Regions from separate parts of the Acetivibrio cellulolyticus CD2 genome, predicted to be linked through region 1. Evidence: a T-box and tRNA genes for the amino acid it is inferred to sense, from the RefSeq annotation. Region 1 holds a T-box; the other holds one or more tRNA genes.
The links. The T-box of region 1 lies ahead of ACECE_RS0219965 (glycine--tRNA ligase). A T-box ahead of a tRNA ligase gene usually reads a tRNA of that ligase, here a tRNA-Gly.

Region 1 (3,426 bases):
CTAAATTAGCTTTCATTTACCTTACCTCCCAATCTTATATATATTGCGTAATTTTATTTATTCAAAATCCGCATTAAATACTTTTTGTCCTTTACAAGGTTTTAAATCGAGAGGATTGATTTGAGTATTCTCATCAATATATTGTAAGGCGTCCGCTAACGTATTAAATCTCTTAATTTCATCTCTTAGATATTTTTCAGCATTCATGTTTTCTTCCTCAATTTCATCCACATAAACTTTATACACGTTTTGCCATTTTTGAATGCCGACAGAAGACCATATAGTTTTTTTATCCTTCTCAAATGAAAAAATTTTACCAAATTGCTTTCCACTCTCAATCCATTGAATCATTTTCTTATTGTTTATCAAAAAAACACCTAGCCTCTTACAATGTTTTGTAACCCCTACCTATACAGTATATCAAGCATATTGGCTTATGCCTATATTTTCAAGTAAATAGCACTTTAATTTGTCAACTGTTATGGTTACCTGATGCATGGTATTCCGTTCGCGTACAGTCACTGTGTTGTTATCTAGTGTTGTATCATCTATCGTAACCGAATACGGTGTTCCAATGGCATCTCCCCTGCGATAACGTTTTCCGATATTTCCAGCATCATCATAAGAAACCATAAAATACTTTTTCAATTCATTATAAATTTCCTGTGCTTTTTCAGCATGACGTTTTTTGATAAGAGGCAGTACATTTACCTTTATAGGCGCAAGCGAAGGCTTAATCTTCAAAACCTGCCTTGTTTCTCCGTTTTCTAACTCTTCTTCTAGAAGAGACTCAAACAAAACGGCCAGCACAAGTCGATCCAGGCCATAGGTTGACTCAATTACATAGGGAATATACTTCTCATTTGTCTCTGTATCAAAATACTCCATATTCTTTCCGGAAAACTCCTGGTGTCTTTGCAAATCAAAATCAGTCCTATTGTGCGTTCCATTAATTTCTCCCCAGCCAAATGGAAACAAATATTCTATATCACATGCTGCTTTTGCATAATGAGCAAGTTTTTTATGATCTCGAAATTGTAAATGCTCCTTAGACAGTCCAATGAATTCAAAGAATTTAATTCCATAATCCTTGAAATACTCATACAAGGCTTCATCATCACCCTGCTTGCAAAATGTTTGATATTCCATCTGTTCAAATTCAATCGTTCTAAATGTAAATTTTCCTTTTGTAATTTCGTTACGAAATGCCTTACCTATCTGGCCAATGCTAAAGGGCAGCTTTGTTCTCATTGTACGCAATACATTTAAAAAATTAACATATTCACCCTGAGCATTTTCCGGTCTAAGGTAAATAGTGTTTGATGTTTCCTGTGTACTACCGCATTGCGTTGAAAACATTAGATTAAACTTTCTTATATCTGTTAAATTAGATTTTCCACATTTAGGGCATGGTACTTTTTTATCTTTTATGAATTTTACCATCTCATCTTCAGTCATTGCATCAGCATTTGCTGATTCATCAAAATCATTAATCAGTATATCCGCACGATGTCTTGTCTTACATTCTTTACAATCCAACAGGGGATCAGTGAAACTTTCCAGATGTCCACTAGCCTCCCAGGTAGTAGGATTCATCAGAATGTCTGAATCCAATTCAAAACTGTTATCTCTTATTTGAATAAAATAATATCTCCAAGCATCTTTTATATTGTTTTTTAACCTCGTACCTAGCGGACCGTAATCCCAAGTGTTTGCTAAGCCACCATATATATCGCTTCCTTGAAATATAAATCCATATCGGTTGCAATATGCCGCCATTTCTTCTAAAGTCACAGTTTTCATATTAATTTACCTCCTTTTTTATAGAAAATAAAAAGTCCGCACTAAGCTTTTTGCTTAGGGCGAACTCATATTTACAGTCCGTGGTACCACCTAAATTCAGATGAATCTGCACTCAACCAGCACGAGAAAAGTCTTTATGCTGTTTCCTTTATAACGGGGGAATATCCGGTGGTATCTATTTGGAATACATCCTTTCAATCCACAGTTCAAAAGCGCCTTCTATATTGCTGTCATAAAGATTTGCACCATCCATCTTCTCTCTGAAATCAAGTCAATATATACTATCCTTTTTCATAACTTTTAGTTTATGTTACTTAATAGGGTAAACAATTTTTACACTTCTGTCAATAATAAAATTATGAAAGTTTCTTAAAATTACTTACAGGGCAGGAATATGATACGATATAAGATTCGTTTTTCTTATTTACTGCCTTTAATTACTTTTACCTCAACTTCTTGCTTTTCTACTTTTAATGAAAGGTCATTTACTGCTTTTTCTACAACTACAACTTTATCATAAACCTGATTATAACCATCAAATAGAGCTTTTGAATTGCTATCAAGTTTATTTTCAATTCTTACTATATCACCTTTAATTCCTTTAATGTCACTTTTGATATCTTTAATTTCCGTTGATATTGAATCTATTTTATTGTCCATTGCATCAAATTTAGTTGTCATGTCAGAATACATCTTGGTCATTAATTCAAACATCTTATCTTCCATTACAGCACTTCCTTTAAAATTTATATTGTCCATTATATCATTTTTCCATTTAATTAGAAATATTATCCTTAGCTTTTATTTCAATATAAACTTCTTTCTTTTAGCGGTTTAAATTTAGGTGTCTGTTGTAAACTATTCCATTCAATATTCAATTGGATATCCTCTTTAACACCAGCGGCTACTACATTTCATTTATTGCTATGGTGGTATCTTCATCATATTCAATAATAGAACTACTATTTTTCTTTAGCAGGAAATTCATCAATCGTACCCAGAAGGAACATTCTCATAAATCCAAAGTCTATTGAATTGACGTTTCCATCTCCATTTACATCGCCTTGAACAAAACATTTTTCGGATGTAAACTTATCTATCATACCCAAAAGATACATTCTCATAACCCCAAAATCAATAGAGTTTACAGCTCCATCTCCGTGCACATCTCCATATGTTATTTGAGTGTCAGGTATTGTATTCCCAAGATATCTTTCCCTTGCAGGATTTGTACCGTCTAAAATATCTGAACCTGTTGATGGCCAATGTAAAGAGTTGTAAAACTTAGGTTTATCACTCATGTAATAAGACTTAGGGAAACTTTTATCTGAAATATTTAAGTCCCATTCTATGTTGCCTTCCATATAATTGCCATGTCTTAAAAAGGTAGATGAATCTATTCTATGAGGATAGCGTGAATCAGTGTCCCATAAAATATTCCCAGATACCAGCTCATTTCCGATGAAGTTCTGATAATTTGACGAATCCTCCACAGTAATACCTTCTTTTTCAATCCTATTTCTTAAAAACGTATTACCCGGTCCTGCTGGGCCCCAGTAGTCTCCAATCGTAACTTCCTGAACAATATTTCCTTCAAATAAATTTGCATAAGCGTAATGCCCA
Region 2 (3,426 bases), on a different contig from region 1:
TCATAAACATATTGCTTTGAAGGTCTCCCCCCATTTGATGGAATTTCATCACCTTTTATTACTTCACCTGCAGAAACCATTTCACTAATCAGCGAATTAACAGTGACTACACTTAATTTGGTTAATGTAGACAATTCAGGTTTCGTAGCTTTTCTACGCTCTTTTAAGACTTGTCTTAAGATATTCTTATTTATCTCTTTCATTTGTGTTCGATCTGCTTTTAACAATTATTGCACCCCTTTTGATTAGTCTGCATGATGTAATTATCAAAATGCAAACTTAATACAACAACTTTATAAAGTTGATATATTAAGTGTACGCTAACTTGTAATAAAAGTCAAACACTGCAAAAGGAACTTTGTATGGAGTTTCGCTTAAATATAAAATTAAGAAAGGATAATAAACTCTAAAATTAGAGTGTCGAGGCTTTTATTTCTAAGTGCTTCGACACTCTAATTATTTTTAAAAAATAGCTGATTTTGTTTTTGAATAAGATCTAACTTAACTCCTTGAACTTCCTTATAGATTCTTCCTGTTCTTTCTTAAGCAGCACCAAGTATTTCTTTAGGAGGTTAGGAGTATGTACATCCGTATAGACGATTTTAAGACCATACTCGTAATTATAGGTATCCTTTACCTTCCTGATTATAGTGGCTTTAAGATTAATTGTAACACCTGCACCTGCGTGTATTTCAAATTTAAGCTCTTGGTATAAAGGAAAGTCAGCTTTTGAGAATATCATCATACCACTATAGCTGATGTTCTTAACTATAGCAAGATGCTTCTTTTGCGATTCTCCAATTCTTGCTTCGGCGTAAAGTGATACAGGAAATCTTACAAACAGTCTTTTGTTTGTAGTTGTTTCGTAATTATCGATTTTTATTTCAATTGTATTTTCATCTTTGTCCAAATTCAAAATTGTACAACTTGAAATATAAATCTCGTTTTCCAATTCTGACCCGAGTACCAAAGGGTCTCCTTGCGAACAATTGAGAAGTGTTATATCTTCAACAGGCTTTACTAGTATTACTTCGTTTCGAGAGTCCAGTACCAGACTTTTAAACAGCTTTGTTCCGGAGAAATGACGAACAGATACAATGTCTCCTGTCTTAATTTCCATTAATATCACTCCATTACTATTATTGAAGTAAAATGCGTGAAAAGTCATATTCGTGCCATTAAGATCAAAATAAAAGAGAAAGCTTATAAATTAATAATATATCATAAAATCATTTATAACAAGATAAAAAATAAAAATAAAAATATGCAAAAAACGACAAAAAATCATTTTATAAAATAATAACATATTGCAGCAATGGTTGCAAGTAAAATGGTAGAATATACCTATAAAAAATATGTTGACAAAATATTTATAAGCCTGTATAATTACTTTTGCAATTGTTGATATGCGGGTTTAACTCAGCGGTAGAGTGTCACCTTGCCAAGGTGAAAGTCGCGAGTTCAAATCTCGTAACCCGCTCCAAAAAAATGTAGGATAATTGTTGGATTAATTCCTACATTATATGCGGGTGTAGTTCAATGGTAGAACATCAGCCTTCCAAGCTGATTGCGTGGGTTCGATTCCCATCACCCGCTCCATTTGAAGAGTCGTATGAGTATTTATTCGTACGGCTTTTCTGTTATATATACTCTGTTTCATAAGAAGCGAGTTATGCTTTTCGAAATTATACCATTTTTGTTCGAGATATTTTTATTGGAATAAAAATTTAATATGTTATAATAATTGTGGATTAGGTTATCATTAATTGGTGTTTCAGGAGAACTTAATTTTATTGCTAAATGTAGATTTTTGAAATGCCTTGGAACAATAGATTTTTATTTAGGGGGAATTTGATGATGTTTTCTGTTACTTTAAGGGAAGTCATGGATGAATTTCAGCTTGAGGATATATCTAGCTGCAAAAGGATTGATGACATTGTAATTACTTCATCTGATATAAACCGTCCTGGTCTTCAGCTTGTTGGTTATCTGGAGTACTTTGGAACAGATAGAATTCAGATTATAGGGAAAGTTGAAACTACATACCTTGCGGCTATGTCATCTGAGGAAAGGTATTCTCGTTTGGATGAATTCTTCAAATGCGGCTTCCCATGTATGGTTGTTGCAAGGGGATTGGATGTTTTCCCCGAGATGATAGATGTATCACGCAAGTATGAAATACCTATCCTTAGGACTAATGATATTACTTCGAGGTTTTTAAGCGGAGTTATAAGGTACCTCAATGTGCAGTTGGCTCCAAGGATAACCAAGCATGGAGTATTTGTTGAAGTATATGGGGAAGGTATTTTGATACTGGGAGAAAGCGGAGTTGGTAAAAGTGAAACTGCCCTTGAGCTTGTAAAAAGAGGGCATAGACTTGTAGCTGATGACGTTGTTGAGATAAGGAGAGTGTCCGATAAATCGCTTGTTGGTACAGCACCTGATATCATTAGGCACTTTATTGAAATAAGAGGGATAGGAATCCTCGATGTTAAGAATCTTTATGGAGTTGGATCTGTAAAGGTTACTGAAAATATAAATTTGGTTATTCAGTTGGAATTCTGGGATGAAAAGAAGAACTATGACCGTTTGGGTTTGGTAGATGAGTATACGGATATTCTTGGTATAAATGTGCCTTGCCTTATTATTCCAGTAAGGCCAGGAAGAAATTTGGCTATAATAGCTGAGGTCGCAGCAATGAATAACAGACAGAAGAAAATGGGTTATAATGCTGCTAAGGTTTTAAATGAGAGGGTTCTAGGGGAAATTAACAAGGCGACACAGGAATAGGTTTTGCATAGTTTAGAGTGAAAAAGGTCTTTATTTAGATAAAGTACAATTGGAGGGTACAAATTGAAATTTGTTGTAGACACACATACTCACACTGTAGCGAGTGGACACGCATACAGTACCGTACAGGAAATGGCGAGGGAAGCGGCGGTTAATGGTATAGAGATGTTTGCTGTTACTGACCATGGTCCTGCAATGAAGGGCGCACCGTATTTTTATCATTTTAGTAACTTAAGGTCAATTCCGGAAGTATTATATGGGGTAAGGGTATTAAAAGGTGTAGAGGCTAATATTGTGGATTATGATGGAAATGTAGATATGCCTGATGATTATTTGAGAAGGCTTGATTTTGTTATGGCAAGTTTTCATGATATATGTATAACACCAGGTTCAAAGGAACAACACACAAATGCGTATATTAACCTTTTGAAAAATCCATATATTGATGCTATAGCACATCCCGGTACTCCTCAGTTTGAGGTGGATATTGAAGAAGTTGTTTCGGCTGCTAGAGAATATGGAAAATTCATTGAGATTAATAACCACTCATTTATGGTCAGAGCTGGTTGTGAAGAAAATTGCAGGAATTTTGCCATTGAGTGCAAGAAAAAGGGTGTAAAAATAGTATGCGGAAGC

Region 2: it encodes a tRNA-Gly, which carries the amino acid that the T-box ahead of ACECE_RS0219965 (glycine--tRNA ligase) is inferred to sense. The anticodon was not compared.

Annotation. Positions count from the first base shown of each region.
Region 1 is NZ_JH556658.1:1,038,906-1,042,331, forward strand. Features, by position in the region: gene ACECE_RS0219955 (SMI1/KNR4 family protein) at 1-16, opposite strand, end outside; gene ACECE_RS0219960 (hypothetical protein) at 58-351, opposite strand; gene ACECE_RS0219965 (glycine--tRNA ligase) at 421-1,803, opposite strand; T-box leader at 1,856-2,107, opposite strand; gene ACECE_RS0219970 (hypothetical protein) at 2,224-2,562, opposite strand; gene ACECE_RS0219975 (dockerin type I domain-containing protein) at 2,766-3,426, opposite strand, start outside.
Region 2 is NZ_JH556659.1:686,909-690,334, forward strand. Features, by position in the region: gene ACECE_RS28685 (ROK family protein) at 1-227, opposite strand, end outside; gene ACECE_RS0222925 (PilZ domain-containing protein) at 497-1,120, opposite strand; tRNA gene ACECE_RS0222930 (tRNA-Gly) at 1,409-1,483, shown strand; tRNA gene ACECE_RS0222935 (tRNA-Gly) at 1,526-1,599, shown strand; gene hprK (HPr(Ser) kinase/phosphatase) at 1,858-2,790, shown strand; gene ACECE_RS0222945 (phosphatase) at 2,854-3,426, shown strand, end outside.